Regions from separate parts of the Paraliobacillus sp. X-1268 genome, predicted to be linked through region 2. Evidence: predicted binding sites of a transcription regulator. Region 2 holds the regulator's gene; the other holds the start of a gene.
The links. Region 2 encodes LexA, which represses DNA repair genes until DNA is damaged. Its sites were predicted from a motif close to CGAACATATGTTCG; they were not measured.
Positions count from the first base shown of each region.

Region 1: the regulator LexA is predicted to act here: its motif matches at 4,344-4,357, upstream of ruvA (Holliday junction branch migration protein RuvA).

Region 1 is NZ_QJSK01000012.1:1,277-14,236, forward strand. Features, by position in the region: gene safA (SafA/ExsA family spore coat assembly protein) at 1-269, shown strand, start outside; gene D2K62_RS12700 (aminoglycoside phosphotransferase family protein) at 250-1,224, shown strand; gene nadE (NAD(+) synthase) at 1,256-1,996, shown strand; gene D2K62_RS12710 (YebC/PmpR family DNA-binding transcriptional regulator) at 2,149-2,877, shown strand; gene D2K62_RS12715 (hypothetical protein) at 3,000-3,329, shown strand; gene D2K62_RS12720 (BofC C-terminal domain-containing protein) at 3,460-4,023, shown strand; gene ruvA (Holliday junction branch migration protein RuvA) at 4,409-5,020, shown strand; gene ruvB (Holliday junction branch migration DNA helicase RuvB) at 5,033-6,034, shown strand; gene D2K62_RS12735 (DUF2905 domain-containing protein) at 6,031-6,231, shown strand; gene queA (tRNA preQ1(34) S-adenosylmethionine ribosyltransferase-isomerase QueA) at 6,242-7,273, shown strand; gene tgt (tRNA guanosine(34) transglycosylase Tgt) at 7,305-8,444, shown strand; gene yajC (preprotein translocase subunit YajC) at 8,461-8,727, shown strand; gene D2K62_RS12755 (TIGR04086 family membrane protein) at 8,921-9,295, opposite strand; gene D2K62_RS12760 (ArsB/NhaD family transporter) at 9,453-10,760, shown strand; gene D2K62_RS12765 (DUF421 domain-containing protein) at 10,821-11,489, shown strand; gene spoVB (stage V sporulation protein B) at 11,486-12,960, opposite strand, start outside.
Region 2 is NZ_QJSK01000001.1:330,771-343,730, reverse strand. Features, by position in the region: gene D2K62_RS01820 (PRC-barrel domain-containing protein) at 1-499, shown strand, start outside; gene D2K62_RS01815 (glycosyltransferase family 2 protein) at 672-1,664, shown strand; gene D2K62_RS01810 (GtrA family protein) at 1,612-1,986, shown strand; gene D2K62_RS01805 (YfhO family protein) at 1,999-4,572, shown strand; gene D2K62_RS01800 (N-acetylmuramoyl-L-alanine amidase) at 4,817-5,626, shown strand; gene lexA (transcriptional repressor LexA) at 5,668-6,300, opposite strand; gene D2K62_RS01790 (YneB family resolvase-like protein) at 6,593-7,258, shown strand; gene D2K62_RS01785 (DUF896 domain-containing protein) at 7,336-7,560, shown strand; gene tkt (transketolase) at 7,668-9,674, shown strand; gene sirA (sporulation inhibitor of replication protein SirA) at 9,817-10,245, shown strand; gene D2K62_RS01770 (YneF family protein) at 10,317-10,541, shown strand; gene D2K62_RS01765 (CcdC family protein) at 10,679-11,146, shown strand; gene D2K62_RS01760 (ATP-binding protein) at 11,333-12,457, shown strand; gene D2K62_RS01755 (small acid-soluble spore protein P) at 12,510-12,620, opposite strand; gene acnA (aconitate hydratase AcnA) at 12,838-12,960, shown strand, end outside.

The sequences.
Region 1 (12,960 bases), on a different contig from region 2:
ATAACCAAACGCCACCTCCGAATGGAATGCAACAAGGTATGCCCCAAGGGACACAACCGGGTATGCAAATGCCACAAGGATTGCAACCAGGTATGCAGATGCCAACAGGTGTTGAAAATGCAATGGATCAACCATTTTATCCAACACAACAAGGCGCACCAGGAATGATGCAACCACAAATGGACTATAATATGCCATTTCAACCGATGCCACAGATGGGTTCACCTTATCCTTATCGGATGACTGAAGATGATGAGGGAATTGAATAGTAGTAAACGAGACGATTCAGCAAAGAGTCGTCTCGCTTCTTTTTTACTAGAAGAGGGTGATTTAAAAATAATTTCTATAAAGATCATTAAGTATCCAATATTTAAAATAAAGACAGAAACGAATCAACTATATATTATAAAAGGATACAAACAATTTTCTATCATCGATAAACAATGGGATTTTTTTTCGAAAGTGAGTCAATCCTTTATTACTAAGTTTATTGCATTTCCGAATAAAAGACTTTTTTTAGAAGGATTTGGGTATTACTGGGCGATGCAACCTTATCTGCATGCTAAAAAACTAGATTATCATGAAGAAATAGATCGTCAAGCGGCACTAGAGACATTATCCGATTTTCATGAAGTTACCAGAGGGATACGTATGGATACTGAACTTAAGTCTACTAAAATAATCGGGAAATGGTTCAGACGATTAGAAAAGTGGCGTCAAACTAAACAGGCATTAATTAATACTGGAAATGCTTCATTGTATAGTGAAGTAGAAAAAGTAATGTTAGAACGGATCGATCTGTATCATTTAGAAAATATACCGAAACTTGAATCGAATGATGCATCGCTTTTAACTTGGAATCATGGTGATGTTGCTTCTCACAATTTTTTGAGAGATAATAGAAATAGAATATACATGATAGATTTTGATTTGTTGGCGTCCGCTCCACCATTATATGATTATATCCAGTTATGCCAGCGTTTCTTACCGTATATAGATCACAGTCTTGATCAATTATACACATACATACACACCTACTCGCTAAAAGAATGGCGTTTGTTGTTAATTGGTGTAACTGTTCCAACTGATTTAATACGTGAATGGTGGTATTATATGACAAGACCTCATACTGAAGCAGAGATAAAGGCATATATAGAGCAGTTTTCAATGAGTTGGCAGGAGCGGAAAAAGTTTGTCGACCAAGTAGATACCATGCTAAAATAATAGTAATGATAGTGGAAGGGGATAATCAAAGATGCAAGAAACAGCAGAAAAACTCGTTAAATGGTTACAAGATCAAATCAAAGAAACTGGCGTAAAAGGTTTAATAGTCGGTGTGAGTGGGGGAATTGATTCAGCAGTTGTTGCAAACCTGATTAAGCGTGCTGCTCCTGAGGCTTCTTTAGGTGTTATGATGCCATGTAAAAGTAATCCTGAAGACCTGGTACATGCAAATAAAGTAGTAGAAGCTGCTGGAATAGACAATGTAACAATTGATTTAACTAACACACATGATACTATGCTAACTGAAATTAATAGCCAATTGACACAGGCTGGTACATTAAATCCTGATCAAAAGCAATTGGCAGATGCTAATCTACGTGCGCGTTTACGTATGAGTACATTGTATGCATTAGCAGCAAATCATCAGTACTTAGTTGTCGGTACAGACAATGCTGCCGAATGGTATACTGGTTACTTCACTAAATTCGGAGACGGTGGTGTCGATTTAGTACCACTAGTGCATCAAACGAAAGGTGAAGTAAGAGAATTAGCTAAAGTCTTAGGTGTACCAGATGAAATTATCAATAAACAGCCAAGTGCAGGTCTATGGGAAGGTCAAACAGACGAGAACGAGATGGGCACAAGTTATGCAACTATTGATAGTTATCTCAAAGGTAATGAAGTTCCTGAAAAGGATAAAGAAATTATTGATCGAATGCACCGTACAACAGCGCATAAACGTGAAATGGCTAAAGCACCAGAAGTATTTTAATTGATAAGGCTTGAATTTTTACTTTAAAAAAGACTCTTTGTAATTGAAACATACAAAGAGTCTTTTACCTGTTTTAAAGGAAAATCTAGATATGTTATAGTAATATAAAGTACTTAATATCAACGGTATATTTAGGAAAGGATGTTATATAATTGGCAGGTCATTCGAAGTGGAAGAATATTGAACGCCGTAAAAACGCTCAAGATGCAAAAAAAGGCAAAATATTTATGAAGGCTGCAAAAGAAATTTTTATCGCAGCAAAGCAAGGTGGAGGAGACCCTGAAATGAATCCTTCCCTGCGGTTAGCAATAGATAAAGCAAAGGCAACCAATATGCCAAATGATAATATTGATCGGGCAATTAAAAAAGCTACTGGTGGGTTAGATGGCGCAAATTACGAGGAAGTTATCTATGAAGGATATGGCCCTGGTGGTGTAGCGGTAATGGTCGAATTGTTAACAGATAATAAAAATAGAGCAGCTGCTGATGTTCGCCATGCATTTACAAAAAATAATGGTAATTTAGGTGAAAATGGGTGTGTTTCTTTTTTATTTGAACGAAAAGGATACATAGTGATTGAAAAATCGGCAACAAATGCTGATGAAGATTCGATGCTTCTTACTGCTATAGAAGCTGGGGCAGAAGAAATGGAAACAAATGAAGAAGTATATGAAATCTTTACAGAGGTAGAAGATTTTCAAGAAGTTAAAGCTAATTTAATGGAAGAGGAGTACGAGTTGGAAACAGCAGAAGTAACAATGTTCCCTCAAACGTATACAGAATTAAGTAAGAAAGATTCGGAGTCAATGGAACAGTTACTAAGTGTATTAGAAGATTTAGAGGATGTTCAAGAGATTCATCATAACGGTTTAGTAGAATAAAGATGGTAAAATATAATAAAGTCTGACATATTTCTGATTATTTTAAAAATAATAGGCAGTAAGCCATTTCTAAATCAAGCAAATTAGAATATAATGATAAAAAACATAATGAGGTGTCTTCAATGAGTGAAATAAATGATAGTGAAGCTTTACAAGATCAATTTACTACAGACAGACAAGATGCACTCAAACATTTAGATCATTTTATTAATGATGAAAAGGATTACTATGTAATCTATCAAAAAGCAAGTCAAAGTGCAAAAAGAGAATTGAAATTTAATCAAGTTAAAAAATTGCATGACAATAAGTATGCTATTGCGATGCATAATGAAGATTTTAATGATGCTATCCGTTACTATAACGGAGAAGAAATTATTTTAGAAGAAAATGAGATATTTGAAGTGCGAATTATTGATCCTGATGAATATGATTTTGTAGTGTATACCGACTAAACCTTTAGTCGGTATTTTTGTTTTGTTTTTTATACTTTCACGAAAGTATAAAAATTTAACTATTGGTCAAAGATAACAATGATAGGACAAACTATCGTTGCATAAGTTTAATTGACCGAGGTGAAAACAAATGCATAGAAAAAAAATTTATATAAGCGTGTTAATTAGTGTAATAGCAGTCGTGGTTTTAATTGTTAGTGTTAACAAAGAACAAAGCGATGTTAATGATGTAATAGAAAGAGAAGTTACACCAACAACAAGCCAACCTGAAGTTAATGAACAACTAGTATTAGAAGTGACATTACAGAAACAATATCTTGATGGTAAAATAGAGGAAGAAACGCATGAAGAGTCTATTGGTGCAATGGAAGACTTTTGGGCATCGTATGAAGATTGGCAACTAGTAGAACAATCATCAGGTGAAATGACTTTTAGAAAGCAAGTGGATGATATTTCTCCATACTTAAAGGCAAATGGTTATTTTGGTTTACAAGAAGGAATGCTATCTATTTTTGAGGGTGAACCTGTACATCAGCAAGTAATTCAATCTTTTTATCAAATCGATACAAGCACATTAGAGAGTTTTCAAATAGAAGAATTAGAAACAGGAATTAAGATTGAAGACATAGAAACCTATCATCAAGTTTTAGAAGTTTATCGTGATCTCTCTCCAACAAAACAAGTCCAAGGTTAAACAAGTGAAGCGGATCGATGCTTCGCTTGTTTTCTTTTAGTTTATTTTTACTTTCTCAACTTTCGTAATGTAAATCAGGCACTTAAGTCTTGGTATAACAAGAAAGTCTCACAATTCAAAATAGAAGTTAGCTGAAGACTTGCCCGCGGAAAGCGACTGCCTGTAGCGCAAATCAACATGGTAGTTACTACAGAGTCTATGGTTCTTCGAAAATCAACAATTTTTTGAAATTGTGTCAAGCTATTATAATAGACATACTCTAAACTCATAAAATCCAACGTTTAATGTAATATGCTCAAATGTCTGAAAGTGATGTTATACGAACGTACGATTGTGTGATAAACTAGAGTAAAGATTTTTTGGAGAATGTTAGGGAGAGATGATGATGATTGCGTACATAAATGGTAAACTAGATACAGTGACTGAAACGACTGCTATTGTCGAAGCAAATGGAGTAGGTTATGAAATTATTTGTGCAAATCCTTTTAAATTTCAAGATCAGTTAGGTGAGCAGGTACGTATTTTTACATACCACTACATAAGAGAAGACGCTCAAACTTTATATGGATTTTCAAAGGTGGACGAAAAATCATTATTTGCACGAATATTGAATGTTTCAGGAATTGGACCAAAAGGTGCTTTATCAATTGTCGCCACTGCTGGTGTACAAGATTTTGTTGTGGCAATTGAGGAAGAAGATGAAAAATTCTTAACGAGTTTTCCTGGAGTAGGAAAAAAGACGGCTCGTCAAATGATTTTAGATCTTAAAGGGAAGTTAACAATAGAATTTGATGTATCTGCTAATGTAGCGGATGCTAAAACTGTAAAAGTTACAACAGATCAAATAAAGGCATTAGATGAAACAGTAGAAGTATTAAAATCACTAGGATACTCTGATCGAGAAATTAAACAAATTTCCCCTAAGTTAAAAGAAGAGGCTTCTAAAAATACGGATGAATTAGTGCGAAAAGGTTTAGCACTACTTATGCAAAATTAGAGGGGTGAGGAAATGGAAGAACGTATGATTTCAAGTGAAATACATGAGGAAGATACATCCATCGAATTAAGCCTACGTCCCTCCACCTTGGCGCAGTATATTGGACAACATAAAGCGAAGGAAAATTTAGCGATTTTTATTGAAGCAGCCCGCTTGCGGAATGAACCTTTAGATCATGTTTTATTATATGGCCCACCTGGTTTAGGAAAAACGACAATGGCTTCTATTATTGCAAATGAAATGGGTGTACAATTTCGAACAACTTCTGGGCCAGCAATTGAGCGTGCCGGAGATCTAGCAGCAATATTGTCTTCATTGGAAACAGGAGATGTTCTGTTTATTGATGAGATTCATCGATTGCCACGTGCTGTGGAAGAGATACTATATCCCGCGATGGAAGACTTTTGTTTAGATATCGTGATAGGTACAGGTTCTACTGCTCGTTCAGTGCGCTTAGAATTACCACCATTTACATTAGTAGGTGCAACGACACGAGCTGGGCTATTAACAGCACCATTGCGTGACCGTTTTGGTGTATTAAGTCGCTTAGAATTTTATGAAACGGATGATTTATGTGAAATTGTAGAACGTACTGCCTCTATTTTCGAAGTGACAATTGAAAAACAGTCAGCAGTAGAGATTGCAAGAAGATCGCGTGGAACACCACGTATTGCTAATCGGTTGTTAAAACGTGTGCGAGATATATCTCAAGTGCGAGGAGAATCTGCAATTAGTTTAGCTATTACCAAAGAAGCATTAGAGATGTTACAGGTCGATCAATCTGGATTAGATCACATTGATCATAAACTGCTACTCGCTATAATTGATTCTTTTCAAGGTGGACCGGTTGGCATAGATACATTAGCCGCAACAGTTGGCGAGGAATCACAAACAATTGAAGATGTTTATGAACCATTTTTACTGCAAATGGGCTTTATTCAACGTACACCAAGAGGACGTCTTGCTACACCAAAAGCCTATCAGCATGTTAATCGAGAGGTGCCAAAACCTTGACCGATTTCGGAAAAATGCTTATTGTTATTGGTATTGTATTGATTATAGTTGGTGTATTGTCTGGGATTATTGGTAAAATACCTGGGGATATTAGCTTTAAGAGAGGGAACTTTTCTTTTCACTTTCCGATTATGACATCTATTATAATAAGTGTGATTTTATCGGTTATTTTATTTATTATTAGTAAGTTTCGTTAAGGAGTGCAACATGGAGATAAAAGATTTTGATTTCAATTTACCAGAAGAGTTAATAGCACAAACGCCATTAAAAGATCGAACATCATCTCGATTATTGATAATGGATAGAAAAGATCGAAAAATAGAACATAAAAAGTTTGTAGATGTACTAGATTATTTAAATACTGGCGATTGTTTAGTATTAAATGATACCAAAGTACTGCCAGCAAGATTATTTGGAAGTAAAATTGATACTGGTGCAAAAATAGAAGTGCTATTGCTTCATCAACAAGAGGAAGAAGATGTTTGGGAAGTACTAGTTAAACCAGGAAAAAAGGTCAAAATAGGAACTGAAATAAGTTTTGGAGATGGCAAGTTAACCTGTGTTTGTCTAGATTTAAAAGAACATGGTGGTCGAATTGTGAAGTTTAACTATCAAGGAATTTTCTTAGAAGTGTTAAATCAACTAGGAGAAATGCCACTTCCTCCATACATTAAAGAGCAATTACCTGATCAAGATCGTTATCAAACGGTATATGCACGTGAGCAAGGATCTGCAGCAGCACCAACAGCAGGCTTACACTTTACTGAGGAGCTGTTAGAGAGTTTTAAAGAAAAAGGTGTTGCAGTTACTTTCTTAACGTTGCATGTTGGATTAGGTACATTTCGTCCGGTAAGTGTTGATACAGTTGAAGAACATGATATGCATGCTGAGTTTTATCATATGTCACAAGAAACAGCTGATACGATTAACAACACGAAAAAAAATGGTGGTAAAGTTATAGCAGTAGGAACAACTTCTACAAGGACGTTAGAGACGATCGCACGTGATTATGATGGGAAGCTAGTTGCAGCTAATGGTTGGACGGATATCTTCATTTATCCTCCTTATAAATTTCGTGTAATTGATGGATTAATCACCAATTTTCATTTGCCGAAATCAACACTTGTTATGTTAGTTAGTGCTTTAGCGGATAGAGATTTTGTATTAGAAGCATACAACGAAGCAGTACGTGAAAAATATCGCTTTTTTAGTTTTGGCGATGCAATGTTAATTCTATAAATTTTACAACTAGAAAGGAAAAATACAAAACATGGCAGCAATCACATATGAATTAATTAAAACATGTAAGCAAACGGGGGCTAGATTAGGTAAGGTTCATACACCTCATGGTTCTTTTGATACACCAATGTTTATGCCGGTGGGCACACTCGCAACAGTTAAGACAATGAGTCCTGAAGAATTAGAAGAGATAGGTTCCAAAATAATACTATCAAACACCTATCATTTATGGCTTCGACCTGGTGAAGATATTGTTAAAGAAGCTGGAGGCTTGCATAAATTTATGAATTGGGATGGAGCAATTTTAACCGATTCAGGTGGATTTCAAGTGTTTAGTTTAAGTGATTTACGTGATATAGAAGAAAAAGGTGTTCATTTCCGTAACCATATTAGTGGGGAAAAGTTATTTTTGTCACCAGAAAAAGCAATGGATATTCAAAATTCTTTAGGTGCGGATATTATGATGGCTTTTGATGAATGTCCACCATATCCAGCAGAACACAAATATATGAAGGATTCAGTAGAACGAACGAGCAGATGGGCTGAACGATGTTTAGAAGCACATAATCGTCCTGGAGATCAAGGTTTATTTGGAATTATTCAAGGAGGCGAATATGAGGACCTTCGTCGTTTAAGTGCTAAAGACTTAACGTCACTTGACTTTCCAGGTTACGCTATTGGTGGACTTTCCGTTGGTGAGCCTAAAGATGTGATGAATCGTGTTTTAGATTTCACGACTCCGATGCTTCCAAGTGAAAAGCCACGTTATTTAATGGGTGTAGGATCGCCTGATTCTTTAATTGATGGTGCAATTCGGGGAATTGATATGTTTGACTGCGTTTTGCCAACACGCATAGCACGAAATGGTACGTGCATGACTTCGGAAGGTCGTGTTGTTATTCGAAATGCAAAATATGCACGTGATTTCTCGCCAATTGACCCAAATTGTAAATGTAATACTTGCAGAAACTACTCTCGGGCGTATATTCGTCACTTAGTAAAAGCAAATGAAACTTTCGGTTTTAGACTTACTACTTATCATAACCTGTATTTTCTGTTAAACTTAATGGAGCAAGTCCGCGAAGCGATAAAAGAAGATCGTCTTGGTGATTTCAAAGAGAAATTCTTTGAAGATTATGGTTATAATAAACCAAATGCTAAAAACTTTTAAGAAGGAGGGGAATAGATTGGATATACTTGCAACAGTTTTTCCGTTTATTTTAATGTTTGTGATTTTTTATTTTCTTTTAATTCGTCCACAACAAAAACGTCAAAAGAAAGTAAGACAAATGCAAAGCGATCTACAAAAGGGAGACAAAATTATCACGATTGGTGGTATGCATGGAACTGTGTATGCGATCGATGAAGATACAGTTATTATTGAAGTAGATGGAACGAAGCTTACATATGATCGTTCGTCTGTTAGAGATGTAGTCTCTCAGACAGAAGCTTAATTAATAAAACGTTACAGGCTAAAAAATAGAGAGGACAGCACTCAAGTGCTGCCCTCTCTATTTTGTTTCGAAAACACCCCTTACGTCGTAGTGTATAGATGTTTCGTGTTAAACTAAATTTTTTAAATAAGTAGTCTCTTTTAGATACTATCAAGCAATTCCAAACCTAGTGAACGATCAGAAAGTATAGTTATTAGGCTTTACGATACGTATTAACCCCAAAAATAGCTCCAACTAGACCCGTTACTAAAAACCCAGTATGATATAAAATCTGTGATAAAGAAAAAACAGTTTGAAGTCCTAAGTATTGATATAAGAAAATAAATAAAGAAAATCCAAGACTAGTAAGAATCCCAATTAGCCATCCTTTTTCTCCGGCTTTTAGTCCAGCAACCCAACCCCCTGCAAATAATGCAAGAAAACTAATAATTGTTGTTGTTCCACTAAGTGTAGAAGCTCCTAAAGAAGTAAAGCGTAGTAATAAAGATAAAATAAGACTTGCTAATAATAGAATAGCTAATATGACAATCCAGCCATGTAACAGTGCCTTAAACCTCGTATTTACCATAGTTGTTCCTCCTTCGCTTGTCCTAAATTACGTGTTAATTAAATCTATGCAACAATTGCTGAAAAAGACTTAAATATTTTCTTAATCTCAGCATATATTGATAGAAAAGCTCTATGTATTTAGACAGGTTAATTTACCCTTGGAAAGGGGACAAGCAATGGCTTTTACAATAGCAATTATCATCTTTATCGTATGCTATCTATTTATTATTTCGGAAAAGGTTAATCAGGCATTAATAGCGCTCTCAGGGGGTGTCCTATTATTACTTACAAAAGTATATACGTGGGAGGCCGTATTCACTGATTACATTGATTGGAACACAATTGCATTACTTTTTTCAATGATGGTTTTAGTTTCTATTACGAAGAAAACGGGATTATTTACTTATATTGCAATAATATTTGCACAGAAAGTAAATGGAGCCCCAATTCCATTGTTAATAGGGACGGCTGTTTTAACTGCTTTAGGATCTGCGTTACTTGACAATGTAACAACAGTCCTCTTATTTGTGCCGATCATTTTAACATTAACAAAGCTTTTGGAGTTGCCAACTTTTCCTTATTTGTTAACTATTATTTTAAGTTCTAACATAGGAGGAACAGCTACACTAATTGGAGATCCACCAAATATAATGATTGGGCAAGCAGTTGAACATTTTACATTTTTATCATTCATTACTAATTTAGGGCCTGTTGTTATCATTTTATTTATTTGTATGCTTGGATTTGTAGTCTTGCGATTCAGAAAAGAGCTTGTCATGAAATTGCATTTAGTAGATGACTTACTACAAATTAATGCTAGTAAATATATTAAAAAAAGCCCGATGATTTATCAATCAGTATCTGTGCTAAGTCTCACAATTCTTGGATTTTTACTTCATCCAATTTTTCATATTGATCTAACAACTGTAGCTGTTTTTGGTGCTCTTCTTTTACTTATGTTAACGGAAAAGGAGTTAGAAACAGAAAAAGTATTTCAAGAGATTGAATGGATTACCTTATTCTTTTTTATCGGATTGTTTATGTTAGTAGGTGGCCTGGAAGAAGTAGGTGCTATTGATGAACTGGCACGATATATTATATGGGTAACAGAAGGTGACCTTCCTTTAACAGCTATTATACTACTATGGATATCAGGATTAATTTCACAAATTATTAATAATATTCCTTTTGTTGCTGCTATGATACCGGTTATAGAAGAGTTTCAGGCCTATGGGATGACGAACGTTGATCCATTATGGTGGGCTCTTGCTCTAGGTGCGTGTTTAGGTGGTAATGGTACATTAATTGGTGCATCTGCTAATGTTGTCGTAGCTGGATTAGCGGAGGGCGAGGGAGAAAGTATATCCTTTATGCGTTATTTAAAGTATGGAATTCCTTTTGTTTTATTTTCAATGATTGTTTGCACAATATATATATATTTCCGTTATTTGCGTCCTTTTATTGATTCCTTTTTAATAGGATAATAATTAGAAAACAGGCGATAATAAAAGGAGGAAAGACCATCAAGTGAGGACGGGATAACGATGGATTTTGAGTTAGGAACGTTAATTTTTAGAACATTCTTTATTTATATCATAGTTGTGATTATCTTTCGTTTAATGGGTAAACGAGAAATTGGAGAACTGAGTATATTAGATATCGTTGTATTTATTATGGTGGCAGAAATGGCGGTGTTTACAGTCGAGGATACCGATAGGATGTTGATTGAAGCTCTCATCCCAATGGGTCTTTTGTTGTTTATTCAGCGAACTGTTGCATGGCTATCATTAAAAAACAAGCATTTTAGAGACTGGTTTGAAGGAAAAGCCTCCGTAATTATTTCACGTGGTAAAGTTGATGAGTATGAAATGAAGAAAAATCGATATACGTTTGATGATTTATTGCAACAACTAAGAGAGAATGGAACGAAGAGTATTCAAGATGTAGCATTTGCTATTTTGGAACCATCAGGTAAGTTATCTATTTTTGAAAATGCGAATCAAGAAGAGGAAAGTGCTAAAAACGGTTTTGTTGTTCCACTGATTATAGATGGTGTCATTCAATTAGAAGGTTTAGAGAAAATAGATCAAAATGAATCTTGGCTTATAGCGAACTTAAAACAAAAAGGATATGCTGATATAAAGCAGATATCCTTTTGTTCTTTAGATCAATCTAAAAACTGGTTTGTAGATATAAAAAATGAATATACTTAAGAAACAAAACGATTAATGAATGGTAGTTGAGCTAATTCTTCTTTTGTAATAAATCGCAAGAAAAAAAGCAAACAGATATATACAATCAGAATCGAAATTAAGAGCAATAAAAATGGAAGTAATGTAGTTTGGTACCCAGTAAAGATTTCTTTTAAAATGTTAGCTGTTAGCCATGTTAATCCTAACAACGCAATCATTTTAAGTAAGTCAACTTTTGGGATACGAAATTGTATTACTTTATTTAATGTTGCTAGATGTAAAAATGTCCCTAAAACTACACCTACTGTCATCGCAATTGCAGCCCCCATAATGCCAAATGCCGGATTTGTTGTTAAGACAATTAATATAACAAACTTCACACATGTACTAAGTATATTATTCCACATTGCTTTTTGAGCAAAGTCTAATGCTTGCAAGGTAGCATTCAATGGAAATTGAATGTATAGAAATAAAAATAAAGGCGCCATTAGAATAAGAAACCCACTTGCATTTGTTGTGCCATACATAAAATGTAAAATAGGTGAAGCAAACATAGTTAATATAATTGTAGCTATTGCACCAGAAGCGAAGGAAATGCGAATTGCTTGATGGATACGGTAATGAACTAAAGAATGATTATGTTTCGCTTCTGCTTCACTAATATTTGGAATTAAGGCTACAGCTAAAGAATGTGTAATAAAAGTAGGGAAAAATAAAAGTGGAATAGCATAACCGGTTAATGCACCATATTGCTTGGTTGCAGCAATCGTGGTAATACCGGCAATAGCCAAACTTTGAGATACTAAAATAGGTTCTAAGAAATTTGATATTGAACCAACTAATCTGCTCCCCGTGCTAGGTAAGGCAATTGATAATAAAGATTTTAATGTATCTTTCCCCGTTGTTATATATGAAAAAGTAGCATGATGTAATGTGATTCGTTTATGTTTGCGAAACATTCGTAGCATGAACATAAGTGAAATGAGTTCACCAATTATAACTGAAATCATAGCTCCACAAGCAGCAAATTCAATTCCATAAGGAAGTAATAATCTTATAAAAAACGCTACACATGAAATTCGTATTATTTGTTCGATAACTTGTGCATAACTTTGTGGTTTCATATTTTGTCGCCCTTGAAAATAACCTCGAATAACGGATGATATGGCGCTAATAGGTACCATTGGCGTAATGGCTAGTAATGGGTATAATGTTCTTGGGTCTGTTAAAAAATGCCTTGCAATAATTGGTGCACTGATAATCATCCCTATTGTAAAAAATATACTTAATGTACCAGTGATAACGAGAGAAATTATTAGAATTTTTTTAATTTGTTTCGTGTTATTATTTGCTTCTGCTTCAGCTACCCGCTTGGAAATTGCGATAGGTAGTCCAAACTGTGATAAAGTATAGATGAGAAACAGGGTTGGTAAAGCCATGTTGTAAAGGCCTATACCCTCTTCACCCATTAACCTAGCTACAACAATTCGAT
Region 2 (12,960 bases):
AAAACAAGATGAAATAGACTTGACTGGATATTATGGATGGCCAAATTATTGGAGTCAAATTGGACCATGGGGAGGCTTTAGTACCCCAGCTGCTCTTGCTGTTGCTGATAAACAACGAGAAATTCAAGAAAAAGCTAAAGCTGACCAAAAAGAAAGTCATCAATTAAGAAGTGTTAATGAAATAAAAGGTGAATTAACTGGGTACAAAGTAGAAGGTATTGGTGGGAAAATAGGTCATGTTTCTGATGTTATTATAGATGAAGAGAATTGGAAAATCACCTACTTAGTAATAGAAACAAGTAAATTCTTAGCAGCGAATTTTATTTTAATAGCTACGGATTGGATAAGTGATATACACTGGTATGATAAGAAGATCTATGTTGAAGTAGATAACGAAAAGGTGAAAAATGTAACGGATTTTGATATACATGCACCACTAACGAAAGAATATGAGGAGAAACTCTATTCTGACTTAGGGAAACAAAAGAAATCCGAATAAACAGATGTAAATCTAGAGACTGTCATGAAAGTTTACTTTCAGATAGTCTCTATTTTATTACCCTACGCTCATCTATAAAACTCTTCTAATAATTATGACATTATTGTTTATACTATCCGTATAAATAGTGAATATTTATCACTGTTATCAATTAATAGAAGTAGGTGTATCTATGAAAAACCGCCTTATCTCTATCATTATTCCTTCTTATAATGAGTCAAATAATATTGAAATAATATATGATGCGATAACCAATGAATGTTTAGACATTGATTATAACTTTGAAATTTTATTCATTAATGATGGTAGTACGGATAATACGCTTAACCTAATTAAAAAGTTGGAATCAACTAATGCCAACGTAAAGTACATTTCTTTCACACGGAATTTTGGAAAAGAAGTTGCACTATTAGCTGGTTTTCAACATGTTAGTGGAGAAGCTGTTATTGTAATGGACGCTGATTTACAACACCCATGTAATTTGATAAAACCATTTATACATGGCTATGAGGAAGGATATCATCAAGTGATAGCACAACGTAATCGAAAAGGTGAAAATCGACTCCGTGCCTGTTTTTCATCGATTTATTATGGCCTAGTAAACAAAATAGTTGATGTAGAAATAAAAAATGGGGTAGGGGATTTTAGATTATTAAGCCGGAAAGCTGTTGAGGCCCTTCTATTATTGAATGAAGGGAATCGCTTTTCAAAAGGCCTTTTTTCTTGGATAGGTCTAAGCCAAAAAACTATTTACTATGATAATATTTCACGTAAAAATGGTAAATCCAAATGGTCCATTTCTATGTTATTTAATTATGGAATTGATGGGATTATCTCTTTTAATAATAGGCCACTCAGAATTTGCTTTTATTCAGGTGCGTTCATATTATTATTATCTCTTCTGTATATATTTATTAACCTGTTCTTTATTATAACTAATGGAATCACAGAGCCAGGATATTTTACTATAATGTCAGCTGTTCTTTTTTTAGGTGGTATTCAGTTACTTTGTCTTGGTGTTATTGGAGAGTACATTGGTAGGATTTATTATGAAACGAAACATCGTCCACACTACTTAATACAAGAAACAAACATTTCATCAGGAGAAAATTATGAGCATACGCAGCCAAGAATTTATAAAATTCATCATCGTGGGCATCATTAATACGTGCAATTACTATGCGGTTTATTTATTCGTGCATGCATATTGGGAAATTAATTATCTGGCTTCACACATCACAGGATTTATTTTAAGTTTAATTATATCCTTTTTTTTAAGCTCTTATTTCACGTTTCAAGTAAAACCAACAGTATTGAAATTTATTCAATTTCCGGTTACGCAAGTTATTAACATTATTGTTTCCTCTATATTTATTTATGTATTCGTTGAATATTTTGTCCTGGGTAGCACGATAGCACCGATTGTTTCCATGATTTTTACTGTTCCTCTTACATTTTTTGTAACAGGAAAAATTTTAAGAAAATAACGGGGAATACATATGCTGATCAAACGAAAAATCCTCTATCTTATAATAAGTAGTCTAGTCGTTGCTGTATTAGGTCATTTGTTTTTTTTGAGAGAATGGCTATTAGATAGATATATGGTCGGACCAAATGATGGTTTGCAACAGATGGTTACCTTTAAAAAAATTTTGTATGAACAATATAAAAGTGGAAATTACTTTTATTCCTATCAATTTGGTCTTGGAGGTGGAACGTACAGCCAATTAGCATTTTATTTCTCCACATCATTTCTATTCATTTTGTCAGCAATTTTTATTTTTGTATTACAAGCCTTAGATGTTATTGGACCTGCTGATACACTGTTTTGGGCAAATGCTTCAATATTTATAAGTATTGTTCGATTAACTTCAATCATTGTTATAACAAGTATTGTATTTCATTATATGAAAAGTGATTGGTTGCCTGCATTTACAGGGGCCTGTTTCTATGGATTAGCTACTATTTATTTCCGACATGTGACGTATTGGGAGTTCTTTGCCGATGCAATGATCTGGATTCCACTACTCGTATTTGGAGTTGAAAAAGTTTTCCGAGAGAAAAGACCAAATTGGCTCATTTTTGCGATAGCTGTAACGCTTATTAATAATTTTTACTTTGCATATGTTAATTTAATTTTTATTATTCTATATATTATCTTTCGTTGGTTTATTCCGTTGGCAGAGAATGAATCAGATAAAGGCAAGTACGCTAAGCTTTTTATTTGTTCAGGTTTTTTAGGATTTGGAATTAGTGCAGTAGCTTTTATACCAGCTGTTTATGGATATTTACATAACTTTCGACCAGCATATCAGAAATCCGTATCTTTTTTTAGCTGGGATAATATTTTATTTGATAGTCGTTATATTATTCTACCTACCGTATTTTTACTACTTTTATTCAGTCTTTCTCTTTTCAAAGTGCAGACATTTAGACTGTATTCTGTTTTAAGTAGTTTTTTTATCTTCTTTCATTTTAGTCCACTTGTTGCAAGTGCATTCAATGGCTTCTCAGCACCTCAATATCGTTGGGAATACTTGATTTCTTTTTCTATTGCAGGAGCTATTTCATTTGGTTTAGAACACATTCAACGTGTAACGAAAAGAAGAATGATCTTATCAAGTGTAATTGTACTAATTCTTTATCTTGGTACAATTATATTTATTGATGATTTACATGTTTTTTCACTGCTTTCTTTGGCAATTTTATTAATGGTATCTATTACTATCTTATTACTTTTTTATGCTGTATTTAAAAAAGAAAAAAGTGCTTTTTATATTATGTATGTAGGACTTTTGTTACTCGTAATCATTTTTGCGAATAGTTTTCAATATGGTCTTTCTCAAGCAGGGGAAGTTAGTAAATCCTCTAAAAATTATTTGTTGAGCGATAAATATAACGGAAAAGAACAAAGAGAGCTTTTGCAACAAATTAAAAACAAAGACCCCGATTCGCTATACCGGATTGACTGGAAAGTAGACAGACTTAATAATACACCAATTGTGCAAGATTTTAACGGAATAAGTGTGTACGGTAGTATACTAAACGAACGCTTGATCGATCTTTATTTGAACGATCTAAATATTGACACAGGGAGGGAAAGTGTTAGTAGATATGCAACATTTGGTAATCGGGCGCACTTATATAGTTTATTTCAAGGAAAGTACATGATAAGGGAGAAGGAAAGCGAAGAGGGCGTACCATATGGATTTTCAAAAATACTTGAATCAAAGAACTATATCGTTTTAGAAAACAATAATGTATTGCCTTTTATTCGAACAACTAAAAATTTCTTTTCAGAAAAAGATGTCGAACAGGTTTCTGATTTAAGTAAAGAGTATGCGATGCTCGAAGGTGTAATTATACCCAACACGAAACAAACAAACGCAGAAATAGCACAAGACGCTAATCTTATCGACCAAACGAAAATCATGATGGTTGGTGCTTCTTATACGAATAACGTATTAACTGTTACTGAGGAAAATGGTGGTTTAGATATAGAAACAGATTCATTAACGTCTGCAGCAAAGGATCTGTACGTACACTTTCATTTAGAGAACACTGCAGTCGATCAAGGGTTTACATTAAAAGTAAACGATTATAAAACTGCACGAAAATCTAATCAATCTATTTATAAAACATATGATGATGAGCTAACAATCCGCGTAGATAATTCGAATAAAATTCGAATTAGACTACCTAAAGGAAAGTACATCTTAAGAGATTTAGAACTATATCAAACAGACTATGCCCGTTTGGAATATCAAAAAAACAAGGTATCAAATAATAGTACGTTAAAGTGGAAAGATAATCGAATATCCATAACTTTTAACAACGATAGAAATGATTATTTCATGATGCTACCTATTCCATTTGAAAAAGGGTGGCAAGTTAAAGTTAATAATAAAAAGCAAAAAATTGAGAAGGTTAACTATGCTTTTATTGGATTTCCCATAGACAAAGATGAAAACGAGATAGAATTACTCTATTATCCACCTTATTTTATACTATCGATTGTTTTATCGAGTTTTAGCCTACTCTTATCTATATTAATTTGCAGAAGAAACCAATAAGAGAAAAAGTCATATTTTGCGGTTGCCCGGGTAATATTTTCGGAAAGTCTTATATTAAATCAGTTGTTTTCTTATGGAATTTGTTATTAGAGGAATTCTAAGCACCAGTTTTAATGAGGATATAGGAATTAGTTGTTAGAATATTTAAGAAAAGAATATCTAAATTTAAGCCTCCGTTATGGAAGATCAGTCCACACGTAAAACCTTTTTATTTCATATAAAGGTAGTGAAGGAGGTTTGACAAATGACGAAAATTTTTATTGATCCTGGACATGGGGGAAATGATTCAGGTGCAAGTAGTAACGGGTTAGTAGAAAAGGATATAACATTAAATATTGCTCTAAAATTACAACAGATATTGAACGATTCTTATCAAAATGTCACCACACGTCTATCAAGAACAACAGATCAGTCAGTTTCCCTGACCAATCGAACAAACGCTGCGAATGATTGGAATGCCGATTACTATCTTTCCATTCACATTAACGCAGGTGGCGGTGTTGGTTTTGAAAGCTATATATGGAATGGTAATTTTGCTTCGAAATCTGAAACAGAACGATTGCGATCTACTATTCACGACGAAATTGTTGAAACGATTGGATGGCGTGATCGAGGTAAAAAAGAAGCGAATTTTCATGTGTTAAGAGAAACGACGATGCCAGCAATATTGACAGAAAATGGTTTTATAGATAATGATGCTGAAGCTGAAGAAATGAAAACGCCACAATGGATTGAACAAGTAGCACGTGCACATGCATCTGGTATCGCACAAGCATTTGAATTAGAAGAAGACTCGAATGCAGAAGAACCTGATACGTCATCTTTTTACCGAGTTGTTACAGGTTCGTTTCAATCCGAGAAAAATGCGAAGCAACGTAGATATGTTCTAAATAGGCATGGTTATAGTAGTTTTATAACGGAATTTAATGACCAAGGGCAAGTTTACTTCCGAGTGATTGTTGGGTCATTTCAAAACAGGTCCAATGCTGAAGGCCGTGTAGATGAATTAAATGAAATAGGGTTTGATTCATTTATTAGTACGTTCAACGGATAAAAGAAATCTCCACTATGTTTAAGTGGAGTTTTCTTTTATTGTTAATGGATATTTCTATATAAGCCTATTACTCTACCTAAAATGGAAACATTATCATATATGAGTGGTTCCATTGTTGCGTTTTCGGGTTGTAGACGAATATGGTCTTTTTCTTTGAAAAAGCGCTTAACTGTAGCCTCATTCTCATCTGTCATGGCGACTACAATTTCTCCATTTTGAGCGGTTTGCTGTTGTTTTACAATTACCATGTCACCATCTAATATACCTGCTTCGATCATACTTTCGCCTTCAATTACAAGTACAAAAATTGACTGATCGGTAGCATCTCCATGTGTAAGAGTTAAAGGTAGTGGGATGTATTCTTCAATGTTTTCAACAGCAGTAATGGGGATACCAGCAGTAACTTTCCCTATAACAGGTGCAAACGTTACTTCTCCTTTAGGAATACTAGAGTCATCAGCGGCATGTAATACTTCTATTGCTCTAGGTTTCGTTGGATCTCTACGTATGTATCCTTTTTTCTCTAGTCGAGCAAGGTGCCCATGTACGGTGGAACTTGATGCTAGACCAACAGCCCCGCCAATTTCTCTTACTGAAGGTGGATATCCTTTTGCTGCTACTTCATCTTTAATATAATCTAAGATTGCTTGTTGACGTTTTGAAATTTTCGTCATAATGATGCACCTCCGTACATATTTTATTAGTGAAAGTATAGCATGTTTATCACAAATACACAAACATAAGTTCTAAAAAAGACTTGACAGGAACAATCGTTCGGTTATAATAAAATACAGATGCGAACAATCGTTCTTAATATCAAAGGAGGAAACAAAATGTTTAATAAAATAACTAATATTACTATGGTGGATTTATTCTATTTCATTTCGTTCATTCTTACGTTAGGATTTATGTATATGGGTTTAGTTTCTAGTTAAAAAATATGTTTAAAATAGAAAGGTAGTTATCATGCGAGCGATTATATACTGTCGGGTAAGCACGGAAAAAGAAGAGCAGTCTTCTTCCTTACATAGACAAAAACAAGAATTGATAGAGTTAGCAGAAAAAGAACAAATGGAAGTCATCAGTATTATAGAAGAAAGGCAAAGTGGATATGAAATTGAACGAGATGGTATTTTATCCATATTAGAAAAATGTGCAACTGAAGCAGTGGATTGTCTATTAGTTCAAGATGAGACAAGACTAGGAAGAGGTAATACTAAAATTGCCTTATTCCATCAATTTTCTAAGTTAGGTGTGAAAATATATGCTTTATCCAATCAAGGAGAATTACAATTATCTGAATCTGATGCAATGGTTTTACAGATTGTAGGTGTTGTTGAAGAGTACCAACGTAAAATTCATAACATTAAAATAAAACGAGGGATGCAAAAAGCTATTAAAAATGGCTACGATCCAGCTAAAAACCTTCGTAACCGTGATCACGCAATTGGTCGCAATCGAATTGAATTTCCAATTGAAGAGGTAAAACGTTTGCGAGACAATCAATTAACTTTTGGTGAAATAGCGACTACGCTTCGTGGATTGGGTTTTCAAGTGTCCAAAGCAACAGTTCACCGAAGATACCAAGAATATGTATCGCTTGAATCTGAGCATACCTTTCATATAGAATGAATAGACAAGGAATCCATATTAAAGGATACTTGTCTTTTCTGTTTTCGAGAAAACTTTATACGTAAAGGAGAAGAATGATGTTAGCTAAAGATAAATTAGATCGTATTAATATGCTGGCTAAAAAGGCCAAACAAGAAGGGTTAACAAGTGAAGAAAAAGAAGAACAGCAAAAACTAAGACAAGAATATTTAAAAAATGTACGACAATCTTTTAAAAATGAATTCAAAGGGATGAAGATCATTGATCCTAATGGAGATGATGTCACTCCAGAAAAAGTGAAGAATTTGAGAAAAGAAAATTAAAAATAATTGAATATTCTTGAAGATAGTACTTGTTTATTATCCGTTTTCATTATAGGATATTAATTGTACGTACATATTTTCATAATTTTCGAAAGGGGATACAAAGTATGTCAAAACAAACTGAACAACGCTCTATTAACACGATTCGCACGCTATCTATTGATGCAATTGAAAATGCTAACTCTGGGCACCCAGGATTACCAATGGGGGCAGCACCAATGGCATATACATTATGGACTGACTTTATGGACCATAATCCGAAAAACTCTAGTTGGTTTAACCGAGATAGATTTGTATTATCAGCAGGACACGGATCTATGCTATTGTACTCGTTACTACATTTATCAGGTTACAACGTATCAATTGAAGATTTAAAAGGATTTCGTCAGTGGGGATCTATCACTCCAGGTCATCCTGAAGTAACACACACGGACGGAATTGAAGCAACTACTGGGCCATTAGGACAAGGTGTTGCGATGTCTGTTGGTATGGCAATGGCTGAAGAGCACTTAGCTGCTAAATACAATAGAGATAATTTTAATGTAGTTGATCACTTTACTTATGCGCTTGTTAGTGATGGCGATCTAATGGAAGGTGTTTCACATGAGACAGCATCTTTAGCTGGACATTTAGGCTTAGGTAAACTTATTGCACTATATGATTCTAATGACATTTCATTAGATGGTGAATTAGACCAGGCTTTTTCTGAAAATGTAGAAGATCGTTTTAAAGCATATGGCTGGGAAGTAATTCGAGTAGAAGATGGCAATGATATTATCGCTATTCGTGAAGCGATCAAAAAAGCGAAAACAAATCTAGATCAACCTACTTTAATTGAAGTGAAGACTGTTATTGGATATGGTTCACCAAATAAATCAGCTTCTTCTGCTTCACATGGTGCGCCATTAGGTGCAGATGAAATTAAATTAACAAAAGAATTTTATGACTGGAGTCATGAAGATTTCTTCGTGCCTGAAGAAGTTTATCAAGATTTTGAAGAGAAAATTGTAACACGTGGTAAAAAGACTGAAGCAGAGTGGAATGATGTATTTTCAGCATATAAAAAAGCACATCCAGAGCTTGCTAAGGAACTGGAAGATGCAATCAAAGGTGAACTACCATCAGATTGGGCAAAAGACCTTCCAGTATATGAAGCTGGCGAACATACACTTGCTACAAGAGCATCATCAGGTGAAGTTTTAAATGCAGTAGCGGAAGCAGTACCATATTTCTTTGGTGGAAGTGCTGACTTAGCTGGTTCAAATAAAACAAAAATTAATGGTGCAGAAGATTTCTCTAAAAATAATTATTCTGGTCGAAATATTTGGTTTGGTGTACGTGAATTTGCGATGGCTGCAGCCTTAAATGGTATGGCATTACATGGCGGATTAAAAGTTTTTGGTGGCACATTCTTTGTATTCAGTGACTATTTACGTCCTGCTGTACGTTTATCTGCCATTCAAGAATTACCTGTCACATATGTTTTGACACACGATTCTATTGCTGTTGGGGAAGATGGTCCAACACATGAGCCGGTTGAGCAGCTTGCTGCATTTAGAGCAATGCCAAATCTATCAGTTATTCGTCCAGGTGATGGTAATGAAGTACAAGCAGCATGGCGTCTAGCTTTAGAGTCTGAAAAGGTACCAACTATGCTTGTTTTAACAAGACAGAACCTACCAACATTACCAGATACGAAAGATAATGCATATGAAGGTGTTAAAAAAGGTGCTTATGTAGTAAGTGCTGCAACAAAAGCAACACCTGATGCACTATTACTTGCTTCTGGATCTGAAGTTCAGTTAGCAGTAAAAGCACAAGCCGAATTAAAAGAAAAAGGTTATGATGTAAGTGTTGTGAGTATGCCATCTTGGGATCGTTTTAATAAACAAGATAAAGCATACAAAGAACAAGTCATACCATCTACTGTTAAGAAGCGTTTAGCAATTGAAATGGCATCACCATTTGGTTGGGAACGTTATACAGGTGATGAAGGTGACATATTAGCAATTGATACATTTGGTGCATCTGCTAATGGTGATAAGATCATGCAAGAATATGGTTTCACTGTTGATAATGTAGTTAAAAGATTTGAAGCGATGATTAAAGCGTAATTTAACCAATTCCTCACTTTATTTCACAATAAAGTGAGGTTTTTTTTGGATTTGACAAAAGCTTATTATTTTTTTACTTCATTATGACAAGATATGCATCTTTTTTTTTGTATACTGTTTGTCAAAAGAGGGGGACAAGCTTATGCAAAAATATTATGTGTTTTTTTTAAATAGTGAAGTTTGTTATTCTTATTTCTATAAACCAGAGTTACTAAATCGGTTTTTTCAATCTTATTTTGATCAGCAAAACAGAAAAGATTTAGCTGCACAATTTCTATACATAACTAGGACGATATCTGCTGATCAATTGCTGCATTATGTAAATGAAAATGCAAAAAAAAATCGTTATGTCCAGAATAAACGTATTGTCTATTATTTTAACCAGAATGCTACTAATACATTTACTGTGCATGAAAGATGGCTTGAAGTAGATTGTGAATCACTAGAGGTAGCCAATACCATGTTATTTGAATGGCTAGAGAAGTATGATCACTGTTGTTATATTATGGAGAAGAGTGGCATGAATTACGGCTGGCTCTCTCCAATCAAAAAACAAGTCTTGCTTTCCTAGCTCTACTATTGTAATCTTTGTTATTGTCTACTATACTATATGAGAGAGAATTTGAAGGAGGAAGGCTAGACATGGGCACGATTTGGATTGTAGTTATTGCTATAGTAGCTTTAATTGCTGGTGTTGCGCTTGGGTTTTTCATCGCTAGAAGATACATGATGAATTATTTGAAAAAGAACCCACCAATTAATGAACAAATGTTACGAACACTAATGATGCAGATGGGTCAAAAACCATCACAGAAAAAGATTAATCAAATGATGCGTGCAATGAATAATCAAAATCAAACGAAATAATATATTCAATGATTCAATGATTCGATACGTATAGGCATTGCAACTTATAAATCCCTTGCCACCAATTGGTGCAAGGGATTTATAAGTTTTAACGCAAATATTATCATCTAAAATAAAATGTAAAGGAAGTATAAATGATGTTTTGGGCTATAGCTAGTACAGTTGTGGGATTAATAATGGCAACAACGATGATTATTGTTCGTGCACGCGCATCAAAAAGGCCGACAAACGCGGCACGGATCTTACTACCACCTCTTTTTATGAGTACAGGTGCTTTTATGTTTGTAGTGCCTATATTTCGCGTCTCTTTCTCACAAGTTGCAGAAGCATTAATTGTGGGAATGGTCTTCTCAATATTTCTTATTAAATCAACTTCGTTTACCTTCGAAAAAGGGAATATTTATTTAACGCCTTCAAAATATTTTGTTGTTATTTTGGTAGGTCTATTAATTGTTCGAATTATATTAAAGTTAGCTATCAGTTCCTCTATATCTATTGGTGAAACGAGCGGTATGTTTTTTTTGTTAGCTTTTGGTATGATTGCGACATGGAGATTAGTAATGTTCACGAAATATTTAAAAATAAAAAGTGATAATTTCGAATAATCTAATAGTTCGTACGACTCATTATGTTATCATATACTTTATACCTACTTAAGTTTTATTAAAAAAGATTAATTTATCACTATTTTCGCTAATATTTACTACAAATTGCTAATATACATGAAATAACTGTGTTATCATTGTTAAGTAATGGTAGGGTGGGTTTGGTTCCTTGAAAGGGGGTATTTTATGTCAGGTTATGAAATTGATGAAAATACAGACAATGCTATTTTAGCAACATTCTCAATTGCAAAGAAACCCAAACAATTTAAACTAGCCAGTTTACCGGAAGAAGTATTAAATTGGATTGATAAACAAGGGTTTGATTTTATTACAATTTGTAATGATAAAAGTGAAGTAATTTACGTTTCTAATTCTATAGAGAAGGTTTTAGGTTTTGAAAAAGATGAACTAATTGCAAGTAATGCTATTAGTTATTTTTCACCAATGGACCAAGAAAGAATTCCAGAAAAAATTAACAAAAACGAAAAAAAAGTTCAAAAATTCACTGCTAACATTCGAGATGCATTTGGAAGATATAGGAGCATTGATTCTGTAATTGCTTCATTGTTTTCAAGAGATACACAAGAAAAATTATATATCTGCTTGTCTAAAGATATCACAGACAAAAAAGAAGCAGAACAAATGTTAATTCGTTCTGAAAAAATGTCGATAGCAGGTCAATTAGCAGCCGGTGTCGCGCATGAAATTAGAAACCCGCTTACATCCTTGAAAGGGTTTGTTCAACTGCTTCAGGCTGGTATAGATCGTAAAGAAGAATATTATAAAATTATGATTGATGAAATTGAAAAAATAGATGCTATATCATCGGAACTTTTATTTATTGCTAAACCAATGACAGATGAACGAAAAAATGAGAGTGTATCTGATATGGTTCAAGATGTTATTACATTACTGAACACACAGGCTAAAGTATATAATATTAATCTTATTTCGCAAATTGAAGTAGATCAGACGGTCTATTGTGATCGTACACAAATAAAACAAGTCCTTATAAATTTAATTAAAAATGCAATTGAAGAAATGCCTAATGGTGGTACGATACAGATTCATGTAACAGATGATCAAACATATTGTTCTATTTCTGTTATTGACGAAGGTCCAGGGATACCAGAGAGTTTATTACATAAGTTAAAAGAACCTTTCTTTACAACAAAAAAAGAAGGTACTGGATTGGGTTTAATGATTTCAAATAAGATTATAGAAAACCATAATGGTGTATTAGATATCCTACAAAATCAAGATAAAGGAAGTACCTTTTGTGTTTCCTTACCACTAATTAATAATAGCTGATTATACGTAAAAACAGCCGAGATTAACATGGCTGTTTTTACGTGTAATCAAACTATAAATCATGACTTGCATTTTTCTTTTGTCGACTATGATTTCTATTTTTAACTTTTTTTGATCCACTTAAAGGTTTGTTAGGTTTTTCTGTTTGTTTTTTATCTGCCATTTGTTGTCACCACCTCAATAATTAATGTGTGTTTCTATATGGTTTTTATTCTTAAAATTATCGATTTGATTAACACAATGACTGACAAATGTAGACAAATTATTTTACTTATCTGTCGATTTCAATTAAAATGAAATATACGTAGATGTTTGGAATCCTACTATTGATAGGATACGGGGAGTATTATGAGTTTTATTTAATATGGGGGGTATCATGTATGACAGAAATAAATCATACTATTAACGCGCAAAAAAAGTTCGATTTAAATGGTAAAACGTATAATTATTATCAACTAAAAGCCTTAGAAAAGGCAGGAATTGGAGAAATATCTAGGTTACCT